DNA from 3 places in the Methylotuvimicrobium sp. KM1 genome. Region 3 is predicted to be linked to each of the others. Evidence: riboswitches for the same ligand, from Rfam matches in the RefSeq annotation. Region 3 holds a riboswitch; each other region holds the start of a gene.
The links. Region 3 has a riboswitch for cobalamin ahead of ACINK7_RS04780 (TonB-dependent receptor domain-containing protein). Riboswitches for the same ligand answer to the same signal wherever they lie in the genome.

Region 1 (11,011 bases), 2.2 Mb from region 3:
CAGCCCTTTCCCATTTTCATTGGCCGATATTATTGAATGAATGTGTATATGCAAGCCGTAAGGATGTTTGCGTAAAATAAGCAGTAGCGCCCGGGTTGATTTGACCTTCGTTTCTGGATGTCTCAGAATTCGGAAAAAATTACGCTAAATTTTCATTAGCCAGCATTCACCCACCAATTGTAAAAACCAGCCCAAATCCGTCGTATAGTCTTTATAAATCCGTTCAGCATGCGGTTGCCTGCTTCAATCGAATTACGTGGACATATTGGGTAAGTTCGGGGATTCGATGATGGTGTTGGACTTTCCGGCGGTGATAGCCACAATGGCTTGGGTTTTGGGAGGTGGATGTTTTGTGACTCGGAGTAAAGTCGCTCGTCGGCCCACAAGAACCACTCAACCCATATTTCCGAATGGCTAAGTATGAACCCATTCTTGCCAGTCGCGTTTCTCAAAACAGGCCAGTCAGCCAAATCCAAATTCTGCGAGCTAGAGGTCTACAAAGCAGCCATTGATCATCGTAGCTAACGGCCACTTTGCGACATTCAGACAGATGAAAAACATTGTTTGTAAGCGGCTGGTTTTGGCACCTAAGCTGACTTTGATGCCTATTTCCGTAAATGCATGGACTTGAGTTCACGTCTCCGGCTTCACAGCAATTTGCAAAGCCCCTGAAGAAACAGCCAACTCTATTATTTAAGGGACGTTACGGTAGCTTCCAACTCTTTCAAGCAATTCAGGCACAAACATTCGTCATAAAGTTGGCGGACATACTCAATCGTTTCAAAAGACAAACAAATGTTCGAGCAATCACAGCGATGAATGCGATTAGCCTTGCAAATGAATTGCCCCTGACAACGGGGGCAATGTTTCGCTTCATGTTTACTGTCGAAATTTTTTCTGAACAAGGGGGGCCTCTCCAGTGGAAATTCAGCGATTAAAGCGCGCGCCTTCTTACTCTTCAAACAGCTGATTTATGGTAGCCGTCATGATTAAGACTCGACTTTGTAGTTCTGAGCGCTATCGACGGCTATTCCCAAACCAAAGCTCCGCCCGTCTGATATTCGGTCACCCGCGTTTCGAAAAAATTTTTCTCTTTGCGCAGATTGGCTTGCTCGTCCAGCCACGGCAATACGTTTTCGGCCCCGGGGAAGGGTGCGGTCAGGCCGACTTGCCGGGCTCGGCGGTTGGCGACGTAGCGGAATTGCTCGATGTGCAATCCGGCGTTGTAGCCCAAGATCGGCTCGCGCAGGATGTAGCCGGCATAGGCCGTTTCGACGACTTCGGCTTCGTCCCACATTTCCCTTAGCGCTTGCGGGTCGAGCGTCAGGTTTTCTTCATCCAGCAGTTGCCGCACCACGCGGATGCCGAACGCGCAGTGCAGCACTTCGTCACGCATGATGTATTGCAGTTGCTCGGCCGCGCCTTTCATCAAACCTCGCCGCTGCAACGCGAATATCGGACTGAAGCCGTTGTAAAACCAGCAGCCCTCGAACACGGCGGCGAAAAACAGATAGGCCATCGCGAATTCGTGCAGCGCGTCGCGATCGGTCAACGGCCTGTCGGATTGCAACACACCCTGCAAGCGGCGGTTGGCCAAGGCAATCTTGCCGTGGATTTCCGGCACCACCCGGTAGCGGTTGTAAATCTCGCGCTGGTCGATCCCCAAGGTTTCGATGCAATGCTGGTAGGTCCAAGTGTGCAGCGCTTCCTCGTAAACTTGCCGGGCCTGGTAGATTTGCAGTTCCGGCGCGCTCATTTTTTCCATCACCGCCAGTCCGATATTGCGCATCGCCAGGATGTCGGAGGTAGTAAGATAAGCGAGTACGTTCTCGAATACGTGGCGCTCAGCCGATGTCAATTTGTGCTGGTAATCGTGCACATCCTGCGCCATCGAGATTTCCAGCGGCGTCCAATGGTTGCGGTTGGCGTTTAGAAAAAACGACCAAGCCCACGGGTACTTGAACGGGGCCAGTTGATTGATGTCGGCCTGGCCGTTGACCACCCGTTTTTGTTCGGGGTCGATGGGCGGCACCGTACAACCGTCCGGTGAGGCCGATATTGCGGCGGTTGCCTGGAATTCACCGATCGCCGGCGCCGCCGAAACATCCCAATCGTCAAAGCTTAACGTCGTTTTCATTGGCAGGCCTCGCAATCCGGATCAGCAATCGAGCAGGCCTTGGGCGCCGTTTCGTCGGCGCCGGTTTTTTCCATCGCGGTGGCGCCCAAGGTGCGTAAATAATACGTCGTCTTCAAGCCGCGTTGCCAGGCCAGTCGGTACATCCGGTCCAGTTTGCCGCCGGTCGGCGCGGCGACGTACAAATTTAGCGATTGCGATTGGTCCAACCATTTCTGCCGGCGGGCGGCAGCTTCGATCAGCATTTCCGGGTCGATTTCGAAGGCCGTGGCATAGCGGGCTTTGATTTCGGCCGGCACCCGCTCGATGGCGGCTAGCGAGCCGTCGAAGTATTTCAGGTCGGCGACCATCACCGCATCCCATAAATCCAGTGCTTTCAACTCGCGTACCAATGCGGCGTTGACCACCGTGAACTCGCCGGACAGATTGGATTTGACGTATAGATTCTGATAAACGGGCTCGATGGACGCCGAAACGCCGACGATGTTGGAAATGGTCGCGGTCGGCGCAATCGCCACGCAATTGGAGTTGCGCATGCCGACTTGGGCGATGCGCTCGCGCAACGCTTGCCAATCCAACTGCCCGCCGGTCGGCACACCCAAGTCGCCGCGCGTTTCCGCCAAGAGCGCCAAGGTATCCGGCGGTAACACGCCTTGCTGCCATAAACTGCCGTTAAAGCTGCTGTAACGTCCGCGTTGCTCGGCCAAATCGGCTGAAGCCTGATAGGCGTAATAACACAGCAATTCGGCCGAATAGTCGGCGAATGCCACCGCTTCCGGGCTGGCGTAAGCGATGCCCAGTTGGTGCAAACAATTGGAGAAGCCCATCATGCCCAGTCCGACCGGGCGGTGGCGCAGGTTGGCGTTACGCGCTTTGACTGTGGCGTAGAAATTGATGTCGATGACGTTGTCCAACATGCGCATCGCGGTGTTAATGGTGCGTTGCAGTTTGTCGGCATCCAGTTGCCAAACCCCGTTATGTTCGACTAAATGCGCGGCCAGATTCACCGAGCCCAGATTGCAAACGGCGGTTTCATCATTGGACGTGTTCAGCGTGATTTCGGTGCACAGGTTGGAGCTGTGGATTACCCCTGCGTGTTGTTGCGGCGAACGCAGATTGCAGGCGTCCTTGAAGGTAATCCACGGATGGCCGGTTTCGAACAGCATGGTCAGCATCTTGCGCCACAATGGCACCGCGCCGATGCGCTTGAATAACTTGATTTCGCCGCGCTCGGCCTTGGCCTCGTAGGCTTGATAAGCCTCGGCGAAGGCCGCACCGTACAAATCGTGCAAATCCGGCACGTCCACCGGCGAAAACAAAGTCCAATCGCCGTTTTCCCGCACCCGTTGCATGAACAGATCCGACACCCAGGCGGCGGTATTCATGTCGTGGCAACGGCGACGCTCGTCGCCGGTGTTTTTGCGCAGTTCCAGAAATTCCTCGAAATCCAGATGCCAGTTTTCCAGGTAGGCGCAAACCGCACCCTTGCGCTTGCCGCCTTGGTTGACTGCGACGGCGGTATCGTTGACCACCTTTAGGAATGGAATCACGCCCTGGCTGTTGCCGTTGGTGCCCTTGATCCGGCTGCCCAGCGCCCGCACCGGCGTCCAGTCGTTGCCCAGGCCGCCGGCGTATTTTTGCAGCAGCGCGTTTTCCTTGATGCTTTGGTAAATGCCGTCCAGATCGTCGGAGACCGTGGTCAAGTAGCAAGACGACAATTGCGGGTGACGGGTGCCGCTGTTAAATAAGGTCGGCGTCGAGCACATGAAATCAAAGCCGGACAGCAGCCGGTAGAATTCGATCGCGCGCGTTTCGCGGTCAATTTCGTTGAGCGCCAGTCCCATCGCCACCCGCATGAAAAAGCACTGCGGCAACTCGATGCGGCGGCCGTCGATATGCAAAAAGTAACGGTCGTACAGGGTTTGCAGGCCCAAGTAATCGAATTGCAGATCGCGTTCGGCCAGTAGCGCTCCACCCAGTTTTTCCAGATCGAACTCGGCCAGACGCGGATCGAGTAACTCGGCGGCGACGCCGGTTGCGATGAAGTCGGCGTAGCAGCCGGCGTAGCGTTCGGCCATATCGGCTTGGCTCAATGCCGAGCCGGTGGCTTCCAGGCGCAGATGGCTCAACAGCAAACGCGCGGCGACTTTGGCGTAGTCCGGTTCGACTTCGATCAAGGTCCGCGCCGCCAACACCAAGGCCTGACGTACCGATGCCAACGGCATGCCGTCGTAGAGATTGGTCAGGGCTCCCGTCCAGACCCGCTCGGCATCGACATCGGCCAAGCCGGCGCAAGCTTCGCGGCACAACGCGATGAACGCTGCACTGTCCAGCGGTCGGCGTCGGCCGTGGTCGTCCACTTGCAAAGACGGTGATGCATTGTCGATGGCTTGCCGGGCCGCGCGTTGCTCGGCGTGTTTTTCGCGGTACAGCACGTAAGCGCGGGCCACGTCGTGGGCGCCGGAACGCATCAGCGCCAGTTCCACTTGGTCCTGAATATCCTCGATATGTATCGTACCGCCGCCCGGCAGGCGCCGAGTCAATGCCTCGACCACGCCGGCCGTGAGCTGCGCGACCTGATCGCGAGTCCGCGCCGAATTGACGCTATGCTGGCCCTCGACTGCGAGAAAGGCTTTGGTGATCGCGATGGCGATTTTTTCCGGCTGAAATGTGGCCACGGAACGGTTGCGGCGAATGACTTCCAAGCCGTTCCCCTCCGAGCGCGGCACTGAATGTTTAAAGGACTCGGCAGAGTCGGGATAAAAACTGGCGGGTTGAGCGGCGGTATCCATGGGTTACTCCATTGAGGAGCGGGGATATGAAGCCGCAACGGCAGGCGCGACACGGAAGCCGAAATAGCCCGAACCGCATTATTTGCCATCGTCCTCGGAGACACCCCGCTCCCGGTTGATTAAAGTTTCGAGGGCAGGTCTCCTGGCTTTCGGGTCGTCGTTTCGGTTCGGCCTTCCCGGACTCGCGTCCAGTGGCACATGGTGAACCTCAACTCGCCGATTACAGTTGCGGGGGCAGCTCCGGCTTGCAGGCGATCATGCAAAAGAAGCAAAATCGCCGACCGGATTCCCTTTTAATCCCCTTCGGGGGGAACCGTCTTGGCGCAGTAGTTTAGGCGGGTATGGCGAATGTGTCAAGCTAGGATTACTATATGTAGTGATTTTTATAGGCCAATCTGTCTACATATTGTGCATTCATTGACCCTTCAAGCAAACCCAACTTTTGGATCCAGGCCACCAATCAAACAAATACTGTAGGATTTTCAGGTTTAACGGCCCTTTTGAAGCCAATCTATGACAGCAGCTAGGCTAAAGCGTCATCTAGCGCCATCGCGGCATGTTCCACCAACCAACGTAAATACTCCAACTCGGCATCCTCGTGCCGACAAGCCAAATACATGGTTTTAGCTATGGGTAGACCAGCGAAACGCAGGCCGGTCAGGCCCAGTTTGTCGGATTTGTCGGCCAGCAGCCATTCCGGCAGCAGGCACACGCCGCGACCGGCGGCGGCTAGTTGCAGCATGATGTCGGTTTCCTCGACCGGGATATGGGCGGCGGGTTCGATGCCGGCCGGTTGCAGCACCTTACGGAACATGTCCAGCCGCTCGCGCGCCACCGGGTAAGTCAGCACGGTTTCGCCGCGCAAATCGTCGGGCTTGATTTCGGCGCGGCCGGCCAGCGGATGGCTGTCGGCCACGATCAATACCAATTCGAAATCGAACAGCGTCTGGTAGCTGAGCAGGCCGTTATCGACCGGGTCCGAGGTCAACACCGCATCCAGTTTGTATTGGCGGATGGCTTCGAACGATTCGAAGCGGTAGCGCGAGGTGACTTCGACGGTCAAGTCCGGCCACGCGCGCAGATAGGGTTGCAGAATGTTGCGAAACCACTCGTAGCAGGCATGGCATTCGATGCCTATCGTCAATTTACCGGTCTTGCCTTTGGCTAGCTGCGCCAAATGGTTTTCCGCCGAATCGACGGTGGCGATGACGGATTCTGCGACCTCGGACATATAACGCCCGGCCTGGCTCAATACCAGCGAGCGGCCCTGCTTGTACCACAGTGTGACACCCAGGCGTTGTTCCAGGTTTTTGATTTGATGCGACAGCGCCGATTGGGTCAGATGCAGGGTTTCGGCGGAGGCGCTGAGGGTGCCGTGGCGTTTTAACGCCAGCAGGATGCGCAGGTGGATCAATTCCATATTGATGAATATATCTCATGAGTTGATGAAGAATCATCGATTATCGTCATTCATTTGTCTGTTTACAATGTTTTCTGTGTCAAACATTCAACAGACGGTATTTATTCATGACGAAAATTCACAATTTGGGCTTTCCCCGTATCGGCGCCAAGCGCGAGCTAAAGTTTGCCTTAGAGTCGTACTGGCAAGGTCTATCCTCGCGCGAGGATCTTAAATCACTCGGCCAACAGTTACGCCGGCGTCATTGGCAATTGCAGGCCGGACTGGATTGGGCGCCGGTCGGCGACTTCGCCTTTTACGACCAAGTGCTGGACATGAGCTTTACCTTGGGCAACCTGCCTGAGCGGGTGCAACAATTCCACGGCGACGCGTTGGACAATTACTTTCGGGTCGCCCGCGGCCGTTCGGCACAAGCCGCGGACGAAGCCGCTGGTTGCGGCGGCGTCGCCGCCGGCGAAATGACCAAGTGGTTCGACACCAACTATCACTACATTGTCCCTGAGTTCAACGCCGCCACCGAATTCAAGCTGGATGCGTCCCGGCTGCTGGAGCAACTGGCAGAGGCCAAGGCCCAAGGCGTCGCCGCCAAGCCGGTGATCATCGGCCCGGTTACCTATTTGTGGTTAGGCAAGGCCAAGGACGACTCCGAGAAACTGGCGCTGTTGCCCAAACTGCTGCCGGTTTACGCGCAATTGCTGGAAGCGCTGGCGAATGCAGGCGTCGAATGGGTGCAGATCGACGAACCGATTCTGGTCACCGAACTCGATGACGCCTGGCAAAATGCTTTTAACACCGCCTATCAACAATTGCAGGCCTGCCGCGTCAAGCTGTTGCTGGTGACCTATTTCGGCCAACTGGTGGAAAACCGCAATCTCACCGTCAACTTGCCGGTGGCCGGTTTGCACGTCGATGCCGTCAACGGCCGCGATGATGTCGAAGCGTTGCTCGAGCAATGGCCCGCGGACAAAGTATTATCGCTCGGCGTCATCAATGGCCGCAACATCTGGAAAACCGACCTCAACGCGGTGCTGGATAGTCTGGAACCGATTGCTCAACAACTGGGCGAACGCCTGTGGCTGGCACCGTCGTGCTCGCTGCTGCATGTGCCGGTCGATCTGGACAACGAGCAGAAACTCGACGCCGAAATCAAATCCTGGCTGGCCTTTGCCAAACAGAAGCTCGGCGAATTGCGCGTGCTGGGTAAGGCGCTGAACCAAGGGCGTGATGCAGTCAAAGCCGAACTGGAGGACAACCGCGCCGCCATCGAAGCCCGCCACAATTCGGCGCGGGTCAACAATCCGTCGGTCAAGGCGGCGCTGGCCGACATCACCTCGCAACTGGCCCGGCGCAAAAGCCCGTATGCGCAACGCGCACTCAAGCAGGCCGCGCTACTAAAACTGCCCAAGTTTCCCACTACGACCATCGGTTCTTTCCCGCAGACGTCGGAAATCCGCCTGGCCCGCAGCCAGTTCAAGTCCGGCAAACTGGACCAAGCCGGCTATCAAGCCGCGATGCGCGGCGAAATTGCGCGTTGCGTGCGTGAACAGGAAGCGCTCGGTTTGGACGTTTTCGTGCATGGCGAAGCCGAACGCAACGACATGGTGGAATACTTCGGCGAACAACTAGCCGGCTACGCCTTCAGCCAATCCGGTTGGGTGCAGTCTTACGGCTCGCGTTGCGTCAAACCGCCCATCCTGTTCGGCGACATCAGCCGCCCGCGCCCGATGACCGTCGAATGGATCGGCTACGCCCAATCCCTGACCGACAAACCGATGAAAGGCATGTTGACCGGTCCTGTGACCATTTTGAACTGGTCATTCGTGCGCGACGACCAGTCGCGTTCGGTCACCTGCAAGCAACTGGCCCTGGCCATCCGCGCGGAAGTGCTGGATTTGGAAAAAGCCGGTATCGGCGTGATTCAAATCGACGAAGCCGCCCTACGCGAAGGTTTGCCGTTACGCCGATCGCAATGGCAGGCGTATCTGGAGTGGGCGGTGGAAGCGTTCCGTATCGCGACGGGCGGCGTGGCCGACGAGACGCAGATACACACTCACATGTGTTACTCCGAGTTCAACGACATCATCGCCGCCATCGCCGACATGGACGCAGACGCCATTACCATCGAGACTTCGCGTTCCGACATGGAGTTACTGGATGCCTTCGAGCATTTCAACTACCCGAACGGCATCGGTCCCGGCGTCTACGACATCCATTCGCCCAATATTCCGAGCGAGCAGCATATCGTGGCGCTGATGCGCAAGGCCGCCGAACGCATTCCGGCCGAACAATTGTGGGTCAACCCGGACTGCGGCCTGAAAACCCGCCAGTGGCATGAGGTGATACCGGCGCTGACCCGGATGGTGGCCGCCGCCAAAACCTTGCGTGCCACGCTAGGCTGATCGGCGCCTTTTGATGTATCGAACGCCCCGGTGCCTTCTTAGGTACTGCCGAAATTTGAAGTGCGAAAGGGAATATTTTGTTGGGTTACGCCGCACTAACCCAACATTTTGTCTTTTACGACAGTTTCCTGATGCCGGGGTCAACTAATAGCAGAGCATGCGATAACCCATGAACATTTCCTTTGAGATCGTCCCCAGAAGCTTGGAGGCCTTTGAAAAACAATATGCGTTTGTGCAGAGCTTGGATAGCGGTATCAATATCATCAACGTGCCGGATATTCAGCGTTTCGATATTCGCAGTTGGGAACTGGCGACGCACATCGACCGGCGCAAATATCGCTTCATTCCGCACTTTCGGGCTATCGATTTTAAAATCGAAAGCGGCGAGTTGTATCGCATCATCGAACAATACCGACTCGACGACATTTTGCTGGTCACCGGCGACCCGCCGGAAGGTTTGAAACGCAGCTATTACAATACCGACGTGATCGATCTGATTCGAGCGGTGCGCCGGCGTTTTCCGGCGTTGAACATCTATGCCGGATTCGATCCGCATCGGCAAGGCTTGCAACACGAATGCCATTATATTCAGCGCAAGGCCGATGCCGGCGCCAACGGCTTTTTTTCGCAACCGTTTTACGACCATCGCCTGGTGGAACTGTTTGCCGAACACATGGACGGACTGGAAACCTACATCGGCATCAGCCCGGTGGTGACGCCGGCCTCGCAAAACTATTGGGAAGTGAAAAATCACGTCAAGTTTCCGAAGCATTTCCGACCCGATTACGACTGGAACGTCGAATTCGCCAACCGGCTGATCGACTCGGCGGCGGAAAACGATTGGCATGTGTATTTCATGCCGATCAAAGTGGATTTGCATAAATATTTCGAGCGCATCGGCTTGGCTAAAGCTTGCCAACGCAGCCATTCTCAATGCCATCGGCAGGAACGGTTTGAACTATTCGCATGACGCGGTCTTCGGGGATGCATGACTCATGGCGGAGCATATTCTGTTTCTTACCGGAAAACTGGCCGAAAAGCAGTTGCGTGATTGCCAAAATAGCGGCGAACGGCCGATCATTCATCGTTTATATGAAAGCAAGTGCTTTCCGCGAGCCCGTATTCTTCAGCCTTCTGGAAGAACTTAATTTTGGGCTAATGAAAAGCCGCCGGTATTGCTCAAGCCATCATTTCGTCAAAATCAATTTATCGTTACTCGTAATGCGCAAACGATATTCGCTACCGCGGTGAACGATAGTGATTTCATTGCATTGACCCAATAGCTCGCGGCTATCGATCTGAGTTCGTTTTGAAACCGACTCAATTGCCGACACAGGTTTGTTTGGATGTTGTCCTTTGTCGTTCATACGTTAGATATTTGTCCGTTTGAGGTTGCATTCATTCTTGAACAGGCAAGTTGCTTCGAATACCGCGCGCGCTCCATTTTCCCGATCATATCTCGAGCAGCTTCGGTCAATAAACATCGCAGCGAAAACGCCTCGTTTCCAGCAGGTTTGCAAAGCCTTTTTGCCCTATGATGTCGATCAAGGCGTTTTCGACTCCGCCCGCCATGCCGCCGGCACTGCCGCACACGAACACAGCCGCACCGTCTTCGAGCCAGGCGCGCAGAGTTTCCGCATTGTCGATCAAGCGCTGCTGCACATATATGCGAGCCTCTTGATCTCGCGAGAATGCCGTATCGAGGCGCGCCAAATGGCCTTCATGCAGCCAAGCCAGGATTTCATCTCGATAGTAGAAGTCATGGTCGGCATTGCGTTCGCCGAAAATCAGCCAGTTGCGGTGCCTGCCTTGCCGCAGGCGTTCTTGTAAAAGCCCGCGCAAACCGGCCAACCCCGTGCCGTTGCCGACAAAAATCGACGGAGCATCCTCATCGCCTCCATGAAAAGATGGATTGCCGCGAATACGTAGCGCTATGTCGTCACCGATTTGGATTTCCGATGTCAGCCAACCTGAAGCTTTGCCGAAGCCGCCATCGGCATGGCGCACTTGTCTGACCAATAGATGCAGGCCGCCGCTTTCGGGAATCGAGGCAATCGAATACTGACGTCTGCAGGCCGCGTTGGTCGTGTCGTTTGCAGAAACACCTACGGCGATTTCGGCCAGATCGCCGGCCTGCCAGCGGCAATTTTCAGCCACCGCGAATTCCAGATGAAAAGTCGGCAAACCGCAACTGCCGGGGTTGAGTAGCGTGCGTTTCAGCAGGCGTGCACTTTGGAACCCCGCATCCCGTGCATTGATTTCGAAT
Region 2 (11,011 bases), 1.7 Mb from region 3:
ACGACTCGGGCGATGGGGGCGGGGAGAGACTTATACGGGACACGCAAGAACGGCTCTATATTTCCGATAGAAATCGGCTTGAGCCCCTACCGGAGTGATAACCAAGTTTTTGTCGTGGCGACCATTGTCGATATCTCCGAACGCAAGCGGATCCAAGATGCTTTGCTGCAAATGAATGAAACCTTGGAGCGAAACGTGGCCGAGCGTACGGCGGAATTACAAGCGGCAAAACAGGAGGCCGAGCGGCTTGCCAGTGTTAAAGGCAATTTTTTGGCCAACATGAGCCATGAAATACGTACGCCATTGAACGCGATACTAGGGTTGGCCTATTTATTGGAAAAGGCTGATCTGAGTACTGATGAGTTTAATTTGGTGAAAAAAATTCGCATCGCCGGGCGGTCCTTGCTCGGAATCATCAACGATATTCTGGATTTTTCCAAAATAGAATCGGGGCGTCTTGAAATCGAGCATGCGCCATTCCGGCTGAGCGACGTGCTAGACAACGTAGCCGCACTGATGTCGGCTATTGAATACAGTAATAATGTCGAATTGATTATGGGGCCGGCACCTGAAGGCATTGAGTTTCTGCGCGGCGATGCGCTTCGGCTAGAACAAATATTGGTCAATTTAACCAGTAATGCGCTTAAATTCACACAGCGGGGAAGCGTTACGATCACCGTCATTAAATTGCCGTCCAAGGATGGACAGGATTATCTGCGTTTCAGCGTCCGGGATACCGGCATTGGTATTCCTATTGAAAAACAAGCCGAAATTTTTAATGCATTTTCTCAGGAAGACACTTCGACGACACGTCGTTTCGGCGGAACAGGGTTAGGTTTAACGATATGCCGGCATTTGGTGCAAATGATGGGCGGAGAACTCGGCGTCAACAGCGAACTCGGGCAAGGTAGCGAGTTTTGGTTGATGCTACCGATAGAACTGGTTGAGCCGCAAGAATATGTGCATCCGACCATCGCGTTTCAAAACGTATTGATCGCCGACGATCATCCCGTGGCCAGGGAGATGTTGGCTGCAACGGTGCGCAGTTTAGGCTGGACACCCGAGGTCGTCGAGTCGGGCGAAGAGGCCGTAGAACGTGTTATCGAACGGGCACGGAATAATAAACTCCCCGATATTTTATTATTGGATTGGTGTATGCCCGGCGTCAATGGACTCGAAGCCGGTATACGCATAAGACAAGAGCTTGGCGATATTGCCGATGTTCCGATCATCGTTATTGCCACAGCTCATGACCGCGATGCATTGCTACGCGAACCTGATGTGGCAATAGCCGATGCCGTCTTGCATAAACCGATTACCGCTTCTTCACTCTATAATGCCGTATCCGATGCCAAGCAGCGTCGTCAAGGCGAAAAGTCTATACATCATAATAATACAAAGCCATCCGAGAAACGACTCAACGGTTTAAGTCTACTACTGGTCGATGATAGTGAGATCAATCGCGATATGGCAAGGCGTATTTTGGAAGCCGAAGGAGCTGCCGTTTATTTGGCAGAGGACGGTCATGCGGCCTTGCAATGGTTAAGACTGAACCCGGATTTGGTCGACGTGGTATTGATGGATATACAAATGCCGCTCATGGATGGTTATGAAGCGACCCGGCAAATTCGTGAAGTCCTTGACTTGACTCAGTTACCTATCGTGGCACTGACTGCCGGTGCATTCAAGAATCAACAGGCTGCGGCGCTCAATGCCGGGATGAATGGATTCATTGCCAAACCGTTCGATGTCGAGGAATTAATCGCTTATCTGCAACAATACATTACCGGATTACAAGTAACGGCTGATTCAAAGAATGAGCCGATCGCTTCAGCTACGGCAGACGATTCAAAGCTTCCCATGATAGATAGAGACAGAGGTCTAAGCAATTGGGGTGATGCCGCAACTTATTATAAATACTTACAAAAGTTTGCCGAATCGCATGGACATGACGGAGACGAAATCGCCAAAATGATTGCTCAAGGAGAGCGGGAAAGTGCTCTTGCCTTGGCGCATAAATTGAAAGGGACGGCAGGAAACTTGGCGCTGATACAAGTATGGAAGTTGGCTGAACAGATCGAGTCTAAGCTTTTAGAAGAAGGAGCTACGATAGATGAGTCGATTCAACAGTTACAGCCTGTATTGAACGATACGTTGCGCGAAATCGGTCGTCTGAATGGTAAAGATAAATAAAATGATACGATGCTGCCGAACCGGTATTCCTCGAGCTTGAAAAAACTTTGCCTCGGCAAGATGCTGAGACCCATTCAGGAATTACTCCCTTTTGATTGAAAAACCGCCTTGGCTTTGTCTATCGAGGACCGCCGTTCACCCAGCACCTAAATTATCCTAGATAATTAATTATAGCCAATGAACTATGGAATTTAGCTGCTGGGTGAATACGTCCGTGTAGGCTTGACGGCGGCTATCCCAGCCCCCGACACCTGCCAATCGAGCCACCGAACCCCCTTCCAACAGTTGTCTAAATTGTTTCATGCTCGTTCCTTAGCATGTAGCCCGTATGTAGCGTAGCGGAATACGGGATTGGCGTGGCACCGAACATCCCGGATTGCGCTACGCTTCATCCGGGCTACGCTGTTTAGGATCGCCGGCACCGACAATCCAGACTTTCGATAATCCGGTTATTGAAAAAATCCTGCGGCTTGTTGCGGGTTGAACGGAAAATAAGTATGCAGATAAGAGGCTTGCAACGATCCCACGCGGAAAAACTTTTCGCCTTGGCTACGATTGCGTTGCGGAATCGATACGGTCGAGGCTTCCTTATCGGTTTCCAGAAGCGAATGATGAAAACTATGGCCGCGTATCTCTCCGTGCTCCAGCTGCAAGCTGTGCATGCCCAGATTGACCAGCCGGTTCTGCATTGTCGCGCGACCCGGCAACAGGCCAGCCATCGCGGCCGATTGCCCCTGTTTGTCGGTCAGCGTTTCCAATAGGTATAAAAAACCGCCGCATTCGGCGTAAATCGGTTTGCCGGCGCGGTGATAGTCATGCAAGGCCTGTTTCATCGCGCGATTATCGGCGAGTGCCGCTAGATGCAGTTCCGGATATCCGCCCGGCAGATAAAGACTATCGACATCCGGTATTTCGGTGTCGGTCAACGGCGAGAAGAAACGCAGCTCGGCGCCCATGGCCTGCAAGCAATCGAGGTTGGCCTGGTAGATGAATGAAAAGGCCGCGTCGCGGGCGATGCCGATGCGCTTGCCGGCAAGAAGGCACGGCGTCGGCGTCATTGCCGCCGGGGCAAAGGCAACCGGTTCAGGTAAGCGGCATGGCGCGGATTCGGTCAATAATTCGGCGGCTCGCGCCAGTCTTCGGTTCAAGTCGCCGATCTCGTCCGCTTGCAGTAAACCTAAATGCCGCGATGGCAAGGCGATGTCCGCTTCTTTGGATAGGGCCGCCAGCAAAGGCATGTCGTCGGGCAGCGCTTCTTGCAGTAATCCGGCATGGCCTGGACTGCCGACCTTGTTGGCGATCACGCCGGCAAACCTTAGGTTCGGCCGGTAATGAGCCAAACCGTAGGCGACGGCGGCAAAAGTTTGCGCCATGCCTTGCGCGTCGATCACGGCGGCGACCGGTACCGACAGCGCTTGCGCCAGATCGGCGCTGCTGCTGTCGCCGTCGTAGAGACCCATCACGCCTTCGATCAGGATGACATCGGCTTCGGCGGCGGCGCGATAGAGCAAGTCGCGGCAATGCGCCTCGCCCATCATCCACAAATCCAGCTGATAGACCGGTCGGCCCGAGGCATGAGCCAAAATCTGCGGATCGATGAAATCCGGGCCGGTTTTGAATACGCTGACCTTGCGGTTTCGGCTTCGGTGATAGGCTGCCAGCGCGGCGGTCACGGTTGTCTTGCCTTGGCCGGAGGCGGGCGCGCTGATCAGCATGGTCGGACAGTGACGGACGGATGGGGTGCTGTTCATGATCAGAGTTTGAGTTTGGTCAAGTCCAATACGATGGCGCTCAAGCTCGGGAGAAATTTAGCGGAGTAAACGACGGAAGAGCCGGCGAGTGTTTTCATCGTGATTGTCCTTTCCAAGTCTGATTGACGGAAAAACGAAGGGGAAGACAAACCGAAAAAGATTTGACAGATCGCCCACCGCAATACTGTTCTGTATGTTTTAGGGCCTGTCTCCGGGCTTGTGAAAAATCACCTACCGTTGCGGGGGCAGCGCCGGTCTTTAACCGGCTTCCAGTTTCACCCGCCCAGTGCGGGAACCGTAAAACAAGCTGCGGATTATAGGTTACTCGTTAAAGCTGCGCAAATGGTTATCAGCTTCGGCTTGTACGACGAAATGCCCGGCATACTTGAACGGCTGAGCGATAATTTCGGTTTGTGCCATCAGCCTGCCGTACGGATCGTAGGCGTAGCTGTTGACGATTTGAGGTTTTGATCGGTGATCGCGACGGTGTGCCCGGTGCCGTCGAAGTGGTAGGTGGAGAGTTGGTTGGTTTGGGCGTCGACAAAGCCGATCAGGCCTTGGCCGTAAATATAGTACCGTGTGATTTGGTTGCTGTTATTGGCTTCGGCGAGCAGGTTGCCGGCGGCATCGTAGATGTACTTGGTGACTTGGCCGTTTCTTGTGGCTTGGATGCGGTTGCCGACGCCGTCATAGACATACTGCTCGTTGCCGCGTCGAACCAGCCGGTGGGCGTGGTCGAAGGTGAAAGACGTGGGTCTTTCGCCTTGTAGATGAGTGCGGAATAGGCGGCCTTCGTGGTCGTAGCTGAAGGTGGCCTACGTCGTGCCGTTCAGTTGAGTTGTCAGCAGCCGGTTCTTCGGCGAGGGCTTAGATCCGGTTGCCGTTATTATCGAGGGTGTATTGGTAATCGGCCAGGGTTTGGCCGCCTACGCTGTGGTGGATGCCTTTCAGCCGGTCGGCCTTGTCCAGGGTGTAGTGGGTGACGCTGCCGTTGAATAAGTCGGGCCGTTTTAAAAACACCCACTTTTCAAGAGTTTAAGTTTGTTGAAACATGGATTATAGGTTTATTTTTTCGATGCTAGCAACTTAGGATTTCTCATTGCGCGATCATACATTTCTTTATCAAAGAATGGCCATAATGAGTAGTCACCAGCTTCCATGAATTTTTTTTCTTTTTCAGAACCATTAAATAATTTTGATACAAAATTTTGCTCAATAGGCCTAACACCCGGATAGGATATTTCTGGCCATAAATATTTTTCATCTGAGTACAGAAAAACAATCCATCGCTTTAATTCATTTTTTGTGGTTTCCGGGAGAGTCTTATCACCGGACAGCTTGTGTTCTTTAAAATCATCATAAAAGCACCACAAGGAATGAATAATTGCTAAAACTCCGGGGTCGTCCGTATTTGGTGTTTCTTTCTCAAATTTAAAGTTACTAATTTGACCAGAAATAAGCCACCTAACAAGCTCGGCGAGCTTATCTCGGGCTTTCCTATCTATAGAATCACTTTCTAGATGAGCCATAATTGACATTCACTCCATTAGCAACAGCATCTGTCTGATTTAAGCTAAAGCTGTTATATCTATCATAAATCGCTTCACCAATCTGATATGAACCATATGCATATCCTACATAGGGAGTTTTACGCAAGACTGAGCTAATAGCGTTTCTAGTTCCAATAGAATACATTCCCTTCTTGGCAGCATTGTGATTTAACTGACTAGCGACAGATGTACCAGAACCGGATGGACCTCCACCAGCTATTCCCGTCCTTGGTTTTGACTGGGTGCTTGATGTAACGGCAACGGCTGTTCCTGCTACAACATTGCCTGACGTTGTAGCTGTCGAGTTATTTGATCCTCGTATGGCTTCAACGGAATAATCGAAAATAAAGCCTACACCAACTCCAATTGCTGCTACACAAATACCTCCACATGCGAATTGTCCACTCGGATCCACAAACATCACCGGATTCCCTCCGGCATACGCATACAGATTCAACCCACCCTCGAATCCGATCGGGTCTTCGGAGATAAACCTTCCGATGTCGGCATCATAATACCGCGCCCGCATGTAGTAAAGGTTGTTTTCTTCGGAGAACACACCAAATTGACCGACATACTTGAACGGTTGCGGTATCGTTTCGGTCTGGCCCATGAGCCTGCCATAGGGATCGTAGGCATAGGTGTTGACGGTTTGTTGGCTTTGGTTGGTAATGGCGATGGTATGGCCGGTGCCGTCGAAATGGTAGGTGTACAGCTGGTTGGTACTGGCGTCGACAAAACCAAGCAGGCCTTGGCCGTAAATATAGTACCGTGTGATTTGGTTGCTGTTATTGGCTTCGGCGAGCAAGTTGCCGGCGGCATCAACGATGTATTTTGTGGTGGTGCCGCTACGTGTCGCTCGGATGCGGTTGCCGACGCCGTCATAGACATACTGCTCGTTGCCGTGTCGAATCAGCCGGTGGGCGTGGTCGTAGCTGAAAGACGTGGGTCTTTCGCCTTGTAGATGAGTGCGGAATAGGCGGCCTTCGTGGTCGTAGCTGAAGGTCGTCTGATCCGTGCCGTTCAGTTGGGTTGTCAGCAGCCGGTTCTTTTGCGCATTGTAAGTATAGCCTTGGCTCCGGTTGATCAGTGCTTCCGGTTTTTGCGGTTCTTGAGCGAGGGCTTTGATCCGGTTGCCGTTGTTGTCGAGGGTGTATTGATAGTCGGCCAGGATTTGGCCGTCGGCGCTGTGTTGAATGCCGGTCAACCGGTCGGCTTTGTCCAGGGTGTAATTGGTGACGCTGCCGTTGAAAAGATCGGCCTGTTCCATCCGACCAGCGGCATCGTAGTGGTAGGTCGTGGCCGGCGTGCCGCTGAGCCAGTCGACAGTCACGCTGGTCAGGCGGCCTGCGTCGTCGTAGCCGTAGGTTACGGTGCGGTTCGTGCCCGGATAGGCGAGGGTTTGGAGGTTGCCGGCTGGGTCGTATTGGTAGCCGACGCTAAAGCCGTTCGGGTCGGTGTGGCCGGTCAGTCGGTTTAACTCGTCGAAACTGTTGGTCGTCGTCCCGCTTGGGTCGGTCATCGTTTCGAGATTATCGCGACTGTCATAGTTAAACTCGACCTGACGACCATTCTGGTAAGTGATGCGTTTGAGTTGACTGGTCGGCGTGTAAGCCAGACTGGTGACGTTGCCGTTACGGTCGGTTTGGCTTTGGACCCGTCCCGCATCGTCATAAGTCGTGAAGCGTTTTTTGCCTAGCGGGTCGGTCTGCTCGGTCAATAAGCCGCGTTGGTCGTAATGATCGAAGGTGGTCACGGTGCCGTTTTGATCGGCCAGCCGGGTCAGTTGGCCAATGGCGTTGTAATCGGTATCGACGACCGGGTGCGCGCCGGTTTTTTGCGTGTCGAGCCAACCGTAAGCGTCGTAGACATAATCGGTCCGGGTATACCGGGCGTCGGTTTCGAGTTGCAGCAAGCCATTGGCATAATAAACTTGCATGGTTTGGAGCCGCCGGCCGGTGTTTGCATCGGTTTCGCCGTTGCGGAAGCGGATCGGACGATGTCTGGCATCGTAGTCGATCTCGGCGCCGTGGCCCAGCGCGTCAATGACGCGGGTCAGCCGGTGTTGGCCGTCGTAGCGGAATTCGGTCGCTTCATCCAGCGGATTCCAGCTGAATCGGAGATTGTTGCGGCCGTCGTAGCTGTACTGGCTGATGCGGCCGAGCGGGTCGGTTTGTTGGATGATCTGGCCTTGGCCGTCGTAGTCGACCGCACTTTTCTCGCCCAGGGCGTTTTCGACGGCGACGGTCCGCCCGGCGAAGTCGTAATGGTAGGTCGTTCGGTGGCCGAGCGGATCTTCTTCGCTGGATGAGAGGCCGGTGTAGTGGAGTGTGTAGACGGCTGTCGTATTGTTGTCGCGAGGGGCGGTTTGCCGGATGACTTTGCCGCTTGCGTCGTAGACGTTGTCGACGATGGTAACGCCAACCGGGTCGGTGACGGTCAGGATTTGGTGATGGTCGTCGTAGCCGTATTGCCAAAGCTTGTTTTCGGCGTCGCGGTAGCCGGTCAGGTTGTCACCGGTATAATCGTAATGAACGCTTCGGCCTTGATTGTCGCTGACTTGGGTCAGCCGGTCGTCGGTATAGGTCAGGGTCAGCGTGCGGTGATAGGCGTCTTCGACTTGACTGAGTTTACCGTTGGTATAGGCAAAACTCAGGGCGTTGCCGTCAATGTCGGTCAGGCTTTGGATGCGGTTGTCGGTGTTGAAGGTCAGTACCGTGCCGAAGCGCTCTTCCAGTTTGAAGGTGCCGTTCGGGTTTTGGATTAATTCGGTGGTCACGCTCGGCGGCGGCGTGTAACTGCCGTCCGGTTGTTGCCGGTAGCTCAACACCCGGTCGCCCAGATTGACCGCGACCGCGTTGTCCAGCAATTGGTCGGTGGCCCATTGCGCGACCAAGGCGGCGGTTATCCAGTTCTCCAAATCGGGTTGCGTGTCGGTCAAAAGATCGCGGGCAACGTAGGCGGCGACGATCAGGGCGGCCGCGTCTTGCGGGGTGCGCAGTCCCAAGGCGGCGTCGTTGTCGCTGAAGCGTTTGAGTTCGATGGCGTAGCTGTGGCTCCAGCCCGGCGCCATGAAGGCGCGATTGGCGTTGACTTGCCGGCTGTTGTAGCTGCGTCCGAAGCGCAAGCCGCGCGGGCCGTTGCCGCCCAGGGCCAAGTCGGTACCGGCGTTGAGATAGGCGCCGCTGCCAAGATCGACAGGATCCACGCCTTTGGGCGTGGCAATGTTAGCCGACGGCGTGTAGGCCGGCCGGGACAGGCTGCTTTGCGTGATGGCGTTGACGTTCCCTTCCAGGCTGGCGAAGCCGCCGTGCAGGCCGCCGCCAATGATCATGCCGATGCTCCGCTGCGTTCCCGAAACCCGGTAGTCGACATAGCCGGCCCCGGTCCAGTCGTTCAACGCCACCTGACCGCTTTGCGGCAGGATCACCCGGGCTTGATTGTTGATTGCCGCTTGGATATCGTTGAGCGTGTTCGTATCGTAGCCGGTCAATTGCCCTTTGATGGCGGTATAGTTTCCGGGCGTTGCCAAGTAGAACTTGCCGCCGGTTTGGTTGTGCAGATGGAATATCTTGATCGTGGACATCGCCGGATTGTCGTCGCCTTGGAGTTGCTCCAGAACGCTGTGTTCCATCGCGCTGGCGATGAAATTGCCGGCCGCGAACGAACCGTCGCTGCCGGAGGCTAGAGTCGACGCCGGAGTCGATTGTACCTGAGCCTTGATGTCGACGAAGTATCCCGCTTCCTGGCCGACGATGCCGAAACGGTGATGCCGAATCAGGCGTTTGCCGCCGATCGCGGCGAGCATTTCGGCATCGAGCTGGGTTTGTTTGTACCAGCTTTGACCGATGATATTGAGGGTTTCGGTGATGACTTCGCGCGAGTCCTCGGCCGCCCCGTCGAGCAACAGGCGGTCCAAGCGTCGTTGGCGTTCGGCCGATAGGGTGCTGTGCCGGTCGCCGCCGAAACCCGAGGCCAGAACATAGGTGCCGGAGCGTTTGACCGGAAATTTGACGTTGTCTTGATCTTGATATTTGCCGTTGTTGGCGGCATAAGGATGATCCACCGACAAGATTAGGGCATTCAAGTCGCCCGTGGGCGTGCCTTCATCGAACAGCAATTGGTCGTCGAGATAGATTTGAGCGGTCGGCGTGGTTTCGACGATACCGGTCAGCACGATGTTTTGTGTAAAAGGGGTAAATCCAGGCGCCGATTGGATAATCGTTAACGTCGCATTCTTGCGTCCTCGTGTCTGCCCTGCCGCAGAAAAGCGGATTCGTGTTTGTGTGGAGCTACCGGGCGCGACATTTTGGGTGCCTTGTCCTTGAACAAAACTAAATGCATTACTCCCGCTCAAACTGGCCGTGTAGGTCACCGTTACATTATTCGAATTGGTATAGTTCCAGACTCTTTCAGCTGTCTGGCTGCTACTTACAGTACCTAAATCGGTAGCCTCGGCCGGCGGCGGATCGATCGGCATTGTATCGCCGGTATAGGCGATACTCAGCTTTTTGCCGGCAATTTCGGGAATATCGAGTGTGACATCGATGCCGCCGTGTTGCAGGCGCACGGTATGAAGGTAAACGGCCGGTATTTCGGTCCATTGCGGTTCGGTCGGCGTCGCGCTGAACGGTAATGCCGCCGGCAAGGTTGTACTAGTATCCGCAATGATGGTCATGCCGCCGAGAATTTCGCTGACTTTGGCATTCGGATGGCTTTGTTTGAGTGTCGTCAGCAGCTGTTCTGTTAAGTCGTCGAGCTCGCTCTCTACTTCGTTTTGATTCAGGTTTTCGATGCTGTTCGTCCCCAGCGTGCCGCCGGCCGCATTAAGTAGGTTGGTCGGGTTATAGCCCATTGCGGCGGCCAAATCGATGCCGGCAGTTTTTTCGCTCGGTTTGAAGGCGGGATCGAGGGCGTAGGCCGTACCGTTGATCGTGGTGACCACCCAAATGTGGTCCAATACAATGCGGTCGGTGTAGTTGTTGGCGATCGGGATGCCTCCGCTGGCAATAATATTGCCGATGACACCGGCATTAGCTTCGGCACCCAACCAGTGCGCGGTATCCATGCCAATGGCCGAAGCATGCGGAATCGTCATTCTGCCGTATTGGTAATTCGCCGCGATGCCGGCCGCCCGGAGCAATTCGACTAACAGGGCCGCCTGGTCGAAGTCGTTGCCGCTGCGATCCAGTAAGGTCAGATAGGGGCCTTTCAGTGCACCGTAATAGGGTTCGTATTTAAAATGATTGCGTACGAATTGATAGATTCGTAGCGGGTCGTTGGCCAAGGCTTCGGCCGTCTGCGTATAGATGTCGGCGACCGTCATGGCGGATGCAACGGCGCCCGATTCGGTAAGGCCTTCGGTTCCGGAAGTCCGCTGCATCGCCCGCGATTCGAACGGTTGAACCGCAGGACTTCGTTCGGCCAGCTCCTCCGTGCGTTGTTCCAGATATAGCGCATGGGCTTCAGGGGATACCGGTTCGGCTTGTTGTTCGATCCAGCCGGGCTCGGCCTGCG
Region 3 (11,011 bases):
TTTCGGCGCTTACGATCTCGGCCAGGTAGTCGATTCTGCTGGCATTCCCGAAGGTATCGCAAACAGTCATTATGCGGTCGTGACCACGCAAGGCAACTATGTCTTGACCTTGTTCGAAGCTCAGAATGACGAGGAACTGACCCCGGTGATCGAACTGATGCAACGCTTAGGGACACGTAACCCGCTGTATCCGAATCCGCAGGCCGACCAACAAAACCGGCTATTGCGAAACCTCAACGGCAAGCCGGCACTGGTCTGTAAACGCTTGGCCGGCCGATCCATCGTTTCGCCCACACCCGATCAATGCCGGCAAATCGGCTCAGAACTGGCTAGGCTGCATCTCGACACGCGTGATTATTCCTTTCCGATCACAAGCCATCATGACGTTTTGTCGATCAAAGCCTTGTTCGAGCAAGTCGAGAGTCAACTGTCCGCCGACGACCGCGAATTGATTCTGGGCGAACTGCAATTTCAGGCGAAGCACGAACAACAGACCCTGCCCGCCGGCGTGATTCACGGCGACTTATTTCGGGATAATGCCTTATTCGCCGACGGACAAATCAGCGGCATACTCGATTTCTACAGCGCCTGCAGCGACCACTGGCTACGCGATATCGCGGTCAGCGCGAACGACTGGTGCTGCGACGACGGTATTTTCAATACGCAAAAATTAACCGCGCTGCTCTCAGGCTATGAAACCCTAAGGCCTTTATCGGCAATCGAACATCAGCATTGCAACCGCATGCTCAGAGCCGCCGCATTGCGTTTTTGGCTGTCGCGCCTCGTACACCGCTACAGCAATCGCTCGGCCGCCCTGAGCCAACCCAAAGACCCGTTCGTTTTTAAAGACCTGCTCGTACAACACCGAAACGCCGCCCATGCCTGATCATCGCTATTCCGACGCCGAACGTGCCGCCATTTACCGCGCCATTTACGAGCGCCGCGATATGCGCCATTTTTTGCCCGACCCGGTCGAGCCCGATAGGCTGGCGCGCATCATCGCGGCGGCGCACCATGCCCCGAGCGTCGGCTTCATGCAGCCGTGGCGTTTCATACGCATTACCCGCCCGGATTTACGCGAAGCCATACACGATCTGGTCGAGCTGGAGCGCCTGCAAACCGCCCGCGCCTTAGAGGAGCGCGAAGACGAATTCATGCGCATCAAGGTCGAAGGCATCCTGGAATGCGCCGAAATCCTCATCGCCTCGTTGAGCGACCGACGAGAAGAGCATATCTTCGGCCGGCGCACCCTACCGGAAATGGACTTGGCCTCGTTATCTTGCGCAATCCAGAATATGTGGCTGGCCGCCCGGGCCGAAGGGCTGGGTTTGGGCTGGGTATCGATGTTCGAGCCGGAAGCGCTGAAGCAATTATTGACGATGCCCGATGACAGCCAACCGTTCGCGATTTTATGTCTGGGCCATGTCGAGCACTTTTATGACGAGCCGCTATTGCAACAAGAACAGTGGGCATCGCGCTTGGAATTGAACGATTGTTTATTTGAAAACGCCTGGAACAAGCCATGCAAACTCACTTTTTGATCAAGCCGGTAGACTCCGAGCTCACCGACGCGCTGCAAGCCAAAATCGACCAAAAGACCAAGCCCCTGGGGTCGCTGGGCCGTTTGGAAGCACTGGCGCTACGCATCGGTTTGATACAGAACACGCTATCGCCAACGCTGATTAACCCGGCTATCGTGATTTTTGCCGGCGATCACGGCATCGCAGCAAACGGAGTCAGCGCCTATCCGCAAAGCGTCACGGCGCAAATGGTCGCTAATTTCTTGGCAGGCGGGGCCGCCATCAGCGTTTTCGCCAAGCACAACGGCCTCGACCTGTGGATCGTCGATGCCGGCGTCAATGCCAAACTCAGCCCCCACTCTAAATTAATCGATGCCAAAATCGGCAAAGGCACGCGTAATTTTTTAGATGCGCCGGCAATGACCGAGAGCGAATGCACCCAAGCCATACAGGCCGGCGCCGACATCGTACAGGAACGCCACCGGACCGGATGCAATTGTATCGGCTTCGGCGAAATGGGCATCGGCAATACCTCGTCCGCCTCGCTGTTGATGCATTGCTTGACCGGCTTGCCGCTGGCGCAATGCGTCGGACGCGGGACGGGATTGAATGAAGCGCAACTCGGCCATAAATTGTCGGTATTGAATCAAGCCTTGGCACAACATCCAAACATACATGACCCATTACAGGTATTAGCCATCTTCGGCGGTTTTGAAATCGCGATGATGACCGGCGCTTATCTGAAAGCCGCCGAACGGGGTATGTTGATCGTCGTCGACGGCTTTATCGCCGGCTGTGCATTATTGGCCGCGGCAAAATGCCATCCCGAGGTCTTGGATTATTGCGTATTCAGCCATGTCTCGGACGAACAAGGCCATCAAGCGCTGCTCGATCACTTTGGCGCGCAAGCCTTGCTTGATCTTGAATTACGCCTAGGCGAAGGCTCGGGCGCGGCACTGGCCTATCCCTTGATAGCCTCGGCGGTTGCGATGCTGAACGAAATGGCCAGCTTTGCCGAAGCGGGCGTGGATGGGGGTTGAAATTGCAGCAACTCCCAGTTTGAAAACTTTCTTAGTATTCAGGGTCCTCGATAGACACATCCCATACCTTTTTTTCTTAGACGGTTTTTCGATCAAAAGGGAGTAGAATTAGACATGCCAAGGACACATCCCGCCTAATTCAAGCAAAACTTTCCATGCCTTCATTACACGATTTTCTTCTGGCCGTCGGCTTTTATACTCGGCTGCCCTGCCCGGCCAAACTTGATTATCAACGCTTGTCCTTTGCCTGTACTTATCTACCGTTGATCGGCTGGTTGGTCGGCGGGTTTTCCGCATCGGTTTTCTGGATCGCTTTGCAAGTCTGGCCGCAAGACATTGCGGTCGTTATCGCCTTGATCGCCGGCATCTTGCTTACCGGGGCTTTTCACGAAGACGGTTTTGCCGATGTCTGCGACGGTTTCGGCGGCGGCTATGACAAACAGCGCATTCTGGACATAATGAAAGACTCGCAGATCGGCGTCTATGGTGTGCTCGGCTTATTGTTGCTGTTGCTGTTAAAATTCAGGCTTTTGGCCGGTTTACCGATGAATGAGGTTCCTATCGCCTTGTTGGCGGGACATAGTCTCAGCCGCTGGTTTCCGTTGTATTTGATGTTCCGCTACGATTACGCCCGTACGCAACCTAGCAAGTCATCCGGCGCGGTATTCAAGCCCGATGCGAAAACCTTACTACTGGCCGGCATACCGGCAATACTGCCTCTTCTGCTTCTACCGCCTTCAGCACTCACGGCGCTGATACCGATGGCGCTGATTACGCTAGGGCTCGGCCGCTATTTTCATCGCCATATCGGCGGCTATACCGGCGATTGCTTGGGGGCTAGCCAACAAATTACCGAAACCGTTTTTTATCTTTTCCTCGGCGGGCTATGGATTTGGTCGTAAATAACTTCCCTATTTTACGGAGGGTTCGGTAACTCGATTGGCAGGTGTCGGCGGCAAGGAAAGCCGCCGTCAAGCCTACACGGACGTATTTACGGCGTCCTGTCAAGCGAGTTACCGAACCCTCAACAGCGCTCATAGCTCCTGGACATTATTTATTACGAAATCCTATGGACATATATTTGATTCGCCATACCCAAACCGCTGCCGCACAAGGCTTGTGTTACGGACGATCCGACATTGCCCTGGCGGACAGCTTTGCCCAGGAGACCGAAGCGCTTCGGCAAAAATTGCCTGAACTGTCCGAAGATTGCCGGTTTTATAGCAGCGCACTGAGCCGTTGCAAACAATTGGCCGATTCTCTATCCGATGAGGTCGTCACCGACGAACGGCTCTTGGAGCTGGATTTCGGCGATTGGGAAGGCGTGTTTTTCGATGAAATCGACGCAAAAGTCCTAAACCATTGGACACAAAATTTCGTCGACGTCCCGCCGCCGAACGGAGAAAGCTTTACCGGTTTATGCCGCCGTGCCGGCAGTTTTTGGCAGGAACTCATCGAGACTGGCCTTTCGCAAGCCGTCGTCGTGACCCATGCCGGCGTAATTCGCGCCCTGCTGGCTCATATCTTGAAGCTGTCGCCCGCCGCCGCCTTTCAATTCCGCGTCGATCATGGCTCTTTGCATAAATTTCAATACAGCCATCAATACACCTACATTCACTATCTCAATCTATGAAACCTTTAGCGATATTCGGCACCAGCTCGGACGCCGGCAAAACCACGATAGCGATGGCCTTATGCCGGATTTTTGCAGACCAGGGACTCAGCGTCGCGCCGTTCAAGGCGCAAAACGTCTCGAACAATTCGGCGGTGACCCCGGACGGCCGCGAAATCTCCCGCGCTCAATGCCTGCAAGCCGAAGCCGCGCGGGTCGAACCGAATCATTTATTCAATCCGGTGCTGCTGAAATCGCACGGCAACGGTTCGGTGCAAGTGATCGTCAACGGCTTGGTTCATCAAAATCAAACTATCGCGGACTATTACGATTCGATAGGCGGCCTTAAGTTACAGGTCGAACAAGCCTTCACGACGCTCCGGCAGACCCATGACTTAGTCATCGCCGAAGGCGCGGGTTCTCCGGTCGAACTCAATCTATTGCATAAAGACCTATCGAACAGCTTTGTCGCCAATACCTTTCGCACGAAAAACATTCTAGTCGCCGACATCGAACGCGGCGGCGTCTTCGCGTCGATTTACGGCACGCTGGAATTGATGCATCCGATCATGCGCGAAAACTTGATCGGCGTCGTCATCAACAAATTCCGTGGCGACCGGCGTTTTTTCGACGACGGCGAAACGATCATTAAAGAGCGCTTCGGTGTACCGGTGCTCGGCATATTGCCGTTCGAGCCGCTCAATATCGACATGGAAGATTCGCAATCGCTCAATAATTACCGGCAACGCCTGAACGACGTCAAGATTCGCATTGCTGCGATCGCCTATCCGGGTTTGAGCAATTATAACGATCTGGACGTGTTAATGGCCGACGAAGAGCTGCATGTCGAATTGATTCAAGCCTACCGCCCCTTGAGCGGCTTCGATATGGTGCTGTTGCCGGGCAGCAAAACCGTACTGCGCGATTTGAGATGGCTGAAGGAACAAGGCTTGTTCGCCGAAATCGAGCGTTTCGACAAAGCGGTGTTCGGTATTTGCGGCGGTTACCAGATGCTGTGCCGAATGCTGAATGACCCGGAGGCTATCGAGCATGACCTGCCCGGCAGCGAATCCGGATTCGGTTATATCGATGATGAGGTGCTTTATCAACACCCCAAGATCGTCCGGCGAGGAAGCTATGATCTGTTCGACTATCCGGCGTTGAATGGCTATGAAATTCATTGCGGGCGCATGACTCAATACCCGCTGTTTTATCGGCATGGCGCTGTCGCCGGCACGCATGTGCATGGCATATTCGACAACGACGCATTTCGAACCGATTATTTCAAAGCCCTACATACCGATTATCGGGGTTATTACTACGCCGGATACCGCAATGCCCAAATTCAAGGCTTTGCCGACCGGGTCGAGGCCAATCTGGATTTGTCATTGATCCTGGAAGCCTTACAGGAGCCATCATGAAGACTTTATTCATCGGCGGCGTCAAAAGCGGTAAATCGCGTTTGGCGGAAGACTATATTTTGCAGAAATGCGGGGATGAAAAGCCTTATTATCTGGCGACGACCGAATTTTTCGACGACGAAATGAAGGCCCGAGTGGCCGTTCACCAACAGCGCCGGGAGGATTCGTTCATTACGGTCGAGGAACCGGTCAAACTGCTCGCCGCATTGCAAGGCTTGGACCGCCCGGTATTGGTCGAGTGCGTGACGATGTGGCTGAACAACGCCTTATACCATCAAATTCCCGAATCCGACATCCTGCAGGAATTGGACGCCGTGTTGCGACTTCCCGCCGAATTGGTCTTGATTCATAACGAAGTCGGTCTCGGTGTCATGCCCGACAATCGCTTGGCCCGGCAGTTCATCGATTTATCGGGCAAAGCCGCACAATTGATGGGGCGGCATTCCGATCGCGTCTTTTTTTGCAGTGCCGGATTGAAACTGCAGATGAAATAAGGATATGGCCACCACGCGAGGCGGGTTATGTAACCCGCCCCGAACGTTTTGAGTCGCGTTAACCACGGTCGAAACGCTTAGGGACGGAGTTGCAAACTCCGTCCTGCCCAATAAATAGATTTAATCCTCTATATTTTTCTTGCACTTGCATTCAGCCGGCAAATCCCTATAATGCCCTCCTTGCTTTCAGGTGCCCCGCCCTAGAATCGACCTGTCGATTCTAGGGCGGGGTTAAACGGGAAGCCGGTCAGGTCATCAAGCCAAAGCCGGCGCTGCCCCCGCAACGGTAGATAAGTAAAGAATCATCAATTTGCCACTGTGTGCAATGACATGGGAAGGCGATGATTCAGGCCAATGGCCACTTATAAGCCCGGAGACCGGCCCGATAGCGATTCGATACAGCGGAGGGCTGTTAACGAAACGGTCGAGCCATGCTCCGCCTTTTCGCCGCACGCCCTTGCGTTGTAATTTTACAACCTTTCATGCGCGGGCGGCGCAGAGGACATCATGCGAATATTCTATCTAAGCCCACTGTTATTCACCGGCTTCCCTATTTCAGCCTTGGCCGACTCAACTCCGGACGAGACGCCGTTACATTTACCCGAAATGCTGATCACGACAACTCGGTCGGACAGTCCCAAAGACCATCTGGCAACCGCCAGCACCGTATATACGCGGGAAGACATCGAACGCCTCCAGGTCAACACCTTGCCGGAATTGCTAAGAGGCTCAACCGGCCTCGATATCACGCAACAAGGCGGATACGGTAAAAACTCCAGCGTCTTCATACGCGGCACAGGTTCCGGCCATGTGTTGGTCCTGGTCGACGGCATCCGCTTCGGTTCGGTAACCTCCGGCACTTCGCCATTCGAACTATTGCCGATCGATCAAATCGAACGCGTCGAGATCATTCGCGGTCCGCAGTCCAGCCTTTGGGGCGCCGAAGCCTTGGGGGGCGTTATCCAAATTTTCACCCGTAAAGGCGCACAAGAAGAAAAACCGACGATCACGATCGATGCCGGCGGCGGTTCGTTTAATACCGCCAAGGCCTCCGGCACGATCAGCGGGCGTTATCAAAATAGTTGGTATACCCTCGGCGCGTCGCATTTCAATTCGCAAGGCTTCGATGCGCGACAACCGACTGCCGGGGTGGATGAGCCCGATAAAGACGGTTTCTACAATACCGGACTCAATGCGCGCTTGGGCCACCGCTTCGATAACAATGCCGAGATGGAAGCCACCTACATGCGCTCGGAAGGACGCAACGACTTCGACGGAACCCCGAATAAAATGGAATTCGTCAATCAGGTCATCGGCCTGAGTGGCGCCATCGATGTCATCGACAACTGGCGCTCGATCTTACGGTTAGGGCAAAGCCGAGACGATGCCGACAATTTCAGCCCGGACGGCTCGTTTTTCAGCCGTTTCGACAGCACGCGTTGGAATGCCAGTTGGTTAAATGCGGTTAAATTGTCGGACGATCATCAACTGACGCTCGGGGCCGATTACCGTTTGGATGAAGCGAATAGCACGACCGATTATACCGAGCTATCGCGTTACGATGTCGGCGTATTCGGCGAATGGCACGGACGATTCTTCGACAACCATTATCTCAATGGTTCTATTCGTTGGGATGAAAACGAAGCCTTCGGCGACTTCGTCACCGGCAGCATCGGCTGGCGCGCCAATTGGGATTACGGCATCAGTACATTCGCCAATTTCGGCAACGGTTTCAAGGCTCCAAGCTTCAACCAACTCTATTGGCCCGGCTTCGGCAACCCCAACTTGATGGCCGAAGAATCGAAATCGGTCGAAGTCGGACTCGCGGGCAACCATGACTGGCTACAGTGGGAGATTCGCGCTTATCATACCAACCTGGATAATTTGATCGTCTATGTCTTTGATCCGGCGAATTTTAGCTTATCCGCCGAAAATATCGGCAAGGCCCAAGTCGACGGTCTCGAAGCCGAAATCGGCACACAAATTTTCGGTTGGAACGCCAAACTAGGCATGAATTTGCTACGTCCGGTCGACCGGGAAACGAATAATCGTCTGCCACGCCGCACCGATAGAATGTTATCATTCGACTTATCCAGATCGTTCGGGCCCGTCGACGTCGGTGCTTTCCTATTAGCCGAGGGCTATCGCTACGACGATGCCGCCAACACGACCAAAGTCAGCGGTTATGCGACCATCGATTTACGCTCGGCCTATCACATCAATAAAAACTGGACCGTCAGCGCTCAATTGAATAATCTGCTGGATAAACAATATCAATTGGTCGATACCTATAACACAGTCGATCGAAACTTTTTCGTTTCGATTCGCTATAATATCTAAAACTTAATTTTCCTGGAGAAATGACGATGAATATCGCACAACGCTTACCTGTCCAAAACCTACCGATTCAACCCGGCGCGATCGCTTTGATGTTGTTGATGGCGGCCACGCGCTCTAGCCATATCGGCACGCCTTTTCAACTCCCCGACGCCTCTTTAGCGGTATTTTTTCTGGCCGGGCTTTGGTTCGGCGGCAACCGTTTTTTTGCCGTTTTATTGGCCGAAGCAGCATTGATCGATTTTGTCGTGATTCAATTCTTCGGCGTCAGTAGCTTTTGCGTTTCACCGGCCTATGTCTTTTTGATTCCGACCTATGCCGCAGTCTGGTTTGGCGGCAAAATGTGTGGCCAATTCAAAGAGCTGAGCCCTTCGGTGCTATTGAAACAATTCGCAATTCTGCTCGCGGCAACGACGCTTGCGTTTTTGATTTCCGAATTCAGCTTCTATTTGTTGTCCGGCCGTCACGATGCATTGGACTGGCCTGAAAAACTGAGCAAAATGGCGAATTTTTACCCGGCCTATATCAAATCGACGTTGATCTATGCGACCTTGATTTTCGGCGTAGTCGCATTGCTGAAATCCTTGCCGATTTTCAGTGAAGATCATAAAGGGGCTTGACTCTATACCCTTTGCTAGCCAATTTTCGGCCTGGAAATCGCGATCAATGGATCGCTCCCACATAGGATATTCATCGTTCCTACGCTTTGCGTGGGAATGCATCCCGGGACGCTCTGCGTCCCTAGCGATCGATAATACAGGCAAGAGCACGAATACGCTCTCTACAATTTCTCAATCCAACTTAACAGCCGCAGTCGACGCGGAGCGTCTAAAGCGGCATTCCCACGCAGAGCGTGGGAACGATAAATAGTGAAACGCTTTTTCTAGGATAATGGGGTGGCGCCTTTTTGAAATCGGCTCGCGAACCAACTGCTGCCATTTCAAATATTTAACTAGGGCAGTGGTTTAGAGTATCTTACCGATGCATCAAAAAAACCTGTCTACCAAAGACATCACGATCTCGACCGCGATCAGATAAATAATGATCCACTCGAGAAAAGACGAATGCTGATGTTTTTGCTCGTCGGCCAGCATTTCCAACAATTCGTGTATCGTCTCGAGTTTTTTCGACAGCACTTCGGTGCGCGGCTGAATTTCGAGATAATTGGCCGCCATCGAATAAATTCCTTGATATTCCGGATGCTCCCAAAAGAACTCGGGCGTATCGAGCAGATCGTAATTCAAAATAATATCGCTCTTGGTCAGAAATAATTGCCCTCGGATCATCGCGGTGGCTTTTCTGCCGAGTTGTATCTTCCCTTCCCTGGCCAAAGATTCGGGCAAATGACTGGTTTCGCGGATCGTATTGATCGCATGGCTTTCGAATGCGGCCAGTTTGATCGACTGAGCCATTGCATGGGACACTGCCAAGAGCACCATCTGATCGGCATCGATCAGTTCGATATGATCGCTTTGTATCCGGTATTTTTCGGAGTTCGTTTCGTAGCTGAAATTGTCTTCCTGCGGCTCGGCATCGGGCTTGATCGCGAAGTCTAGTAACAAATCATGAAGATTGCGCTGCTCGTCCAAACTCACGTTCCAATGCACGGCGACGCCGTAAGCGAATACGATCGAGCAGCCGCTTTTATAGTCGACAACCAAGGAGTTTCTAAACCCCTTGACTCGCCCCGACATCAACATTTTCTCGCGCAAAGCCGGAAAATCGAAGGATTGCGCAAGGCAAACGGTTAAACAGTGCCTGATAGGGCGATCGCTGGTCATAACTTTCCTCTAGTCCTCTAGTCATTCGCGCCGCGCGATGATCACGACGGCTCTGAGCTGGCTGCGCCCGAAGCGGGACATCGCCAAAAATTCGGCTTTCGGCACCGGCACATAAAAGTTATCCGCTTCGCTGGCATGCTGCTCGGTATCGACATCGGGATCATGCAAATAAATAAAGTGCGGATCATGTGCGGTCACGACTACCCAATGCGGCGCTTTGTTGCGATTGATCCGGTAAGTGCTGATCAAAATCAATGGAATATGGCCCGCATCCAGATGCCCGGTCAATGCTTCGAGCGTGATTTTATCGAAATGCATACGCACGTCGGTTTGCTTGAGCTGGCGCAAAAAATCCTCTTGCACTAGACTGATAACTTCGCGTTTTTCGGGACTGCGCACGCTGTCGATAAACAACACATCTTGATGACTCAGATACACATCGACCGCAAAACCTCGCCGCCAAGCCGCCAGAGCCAAACCGTGAGGTCCGCATCCGCCGTGTCCGGAGGTCATAAAAATCGTCGTCGATTCGCGCCAAATTTGCAGTTCATGCGCCTGCGACAATTCGATGTCCGGATTCAGTCCCGCCATCGCCATCAACAAGCCGGAAGGGCCGCAGCTGAAATCAGTCGTTTGCCGGTAGAACGGCACGGTCAGGCGGGTTTCCGGATGCGGATAGATGATTCGTTTCTCGAAGCACAGCGCCTCGCTGTGATCTTCATAATAATCTTCTTTGGTATCGAATTGCCGATAACCTTGTTTTCGGTACAACGCGATCGCTTGTTGATTATCGGGACGAACTTCGA

Region 1: another riboswitch for cobalamin. It lies ahead of ACINK7_RS17335 (ribonucleoside-diphosphate reductase subunit alpha); the one in region 3 lies ahead of ACINK7_RS04780 (TonB-dependent receptor domain-containing protein).
Region 2: another riboswitch for cobalamin. It lies ahead of ACINK7_RS11785 (cobyrinate a,c-diamide synthase); the one in region 3 lies ahead of ACINK7_RS04780 (TonB-dependent receptor domain-containing protein).

The regions. Positions count from the first base shown of each region.
Region 1 covers NZ_CP173170.1:4,029,109-4,040,119, forward strand. The annotation lists gene ACINK7_RS17320 (hypothetical protein) at 1-20, opposite strand, end outside; gene ACINK7_RS17325 (cysteine-rich CWC family protein) at 690-962, opposite strand; gene ACINK7_RS17330 (ribonucleotide-diphosphate reductase subunit beta) at 1,028-2,137, opposite strand; gene ACINK7_RS17335 (ribonucleoside-diphosphate reductase subunit alpha) at 2,134-4,926, opposite strand; cobalamin riboswitch at 5,041-5,259, opposite strand; gene ACINK7_RS17340 (LysR family transcriptional regulator) at 5,450-6,346, opposite strand; gene metE (5-methyltetrahydropteroyltriglutamate--homocysteine S-methyltransferase) at 6,454-8,745, shown strand; gene ACINK7_RS17350 (methylenetetrahydrofolate reductase) at 8,915-9,715, shown strand; gene hemP (hemin uptake protein HemP) at 9,933-10,112, opposite strand; gene ACINK7_RS17360 (PepSY domain-containing protein) at 10,219-11,011, opposite strand, start outside.
Region 2 covers NZ_CP173170.1:2,747,599-2,758,609, reverse strand. The annotation lists gene ACINK7_RS11795 (response regulator) at 1-2,193, shown strand, start outside; gene ACINK7_RS11790 (hypothetical protein) at 2,362-2,496, opposite strand; gene ACINK7_RS11785 (cobyrinate a,c-diamide synthase) at 2,643-3,944, opposite strand; cobalamin riboswitch at 4,129-4,259, opposite strand; gene ACINK7_RS11780 (hypothetical protein) at 4,364-4,615, opposite strand; gene ACINK7_RS11775 (hypothetical protein) at 4,812-4,964, opposite strand; gene ACINK7_RS11770 (hypothetical protein) at 5,009-5,473, opposite strand; gene ACINK7_RS11765 (RHS repeat-associated core domain-containing protein) at 5,454-11,011, opposite strand, start outside.
Region 3 covers NZ_CP173170.1:1,091,117-1,102,127, reverse strand. The annotation lists gene ACINK7_RS04815 (homoserine kinase) at 1-886, shown strand, start outside; gene bluB (5,6-dimethylbenzimidazole synthase) at 879-1,541, shown strand; gene cobT (nicotinate-nucleotide--dimethylbenzimidazole phosphoribosyltransferase) at 1,523-2,560, shown strand; gene cobS (adenosylcobinamide-GDP ribazoletransferase) at 2,716-3,462, shown strand; gene cobC (alpha-ribazole phosphatase) at 3,630-4,193, shown strand; gene ACINK7_RS04790 (cobyric acid synthase) at 4,190-5,593, shown strand; gene ACINK7_RS04785 (bifunctional adenosylcobinamide kinase/adenosylcobinamide-phosphate guanylyltransferase) at 5,590-6,087, shown strand; cobalamin riboswitch at 6,259-6,488, shown strand; gene ACINK7_RS04780 (TonB-dependent receptor domain-containing protein) at 6,595-8,427, shown strand; gene ACINK7_RS04775 (hypothetical protein) at 8,454-9,044, shown strand; gene ACINK7_RS04770 (RMD1 family protein) at 9,411-10,205, opposite strand; gene rimI (ribosomal protein S18-alanine N-acetyltransferase) at 10,227-11,011, opposite strand, start outside.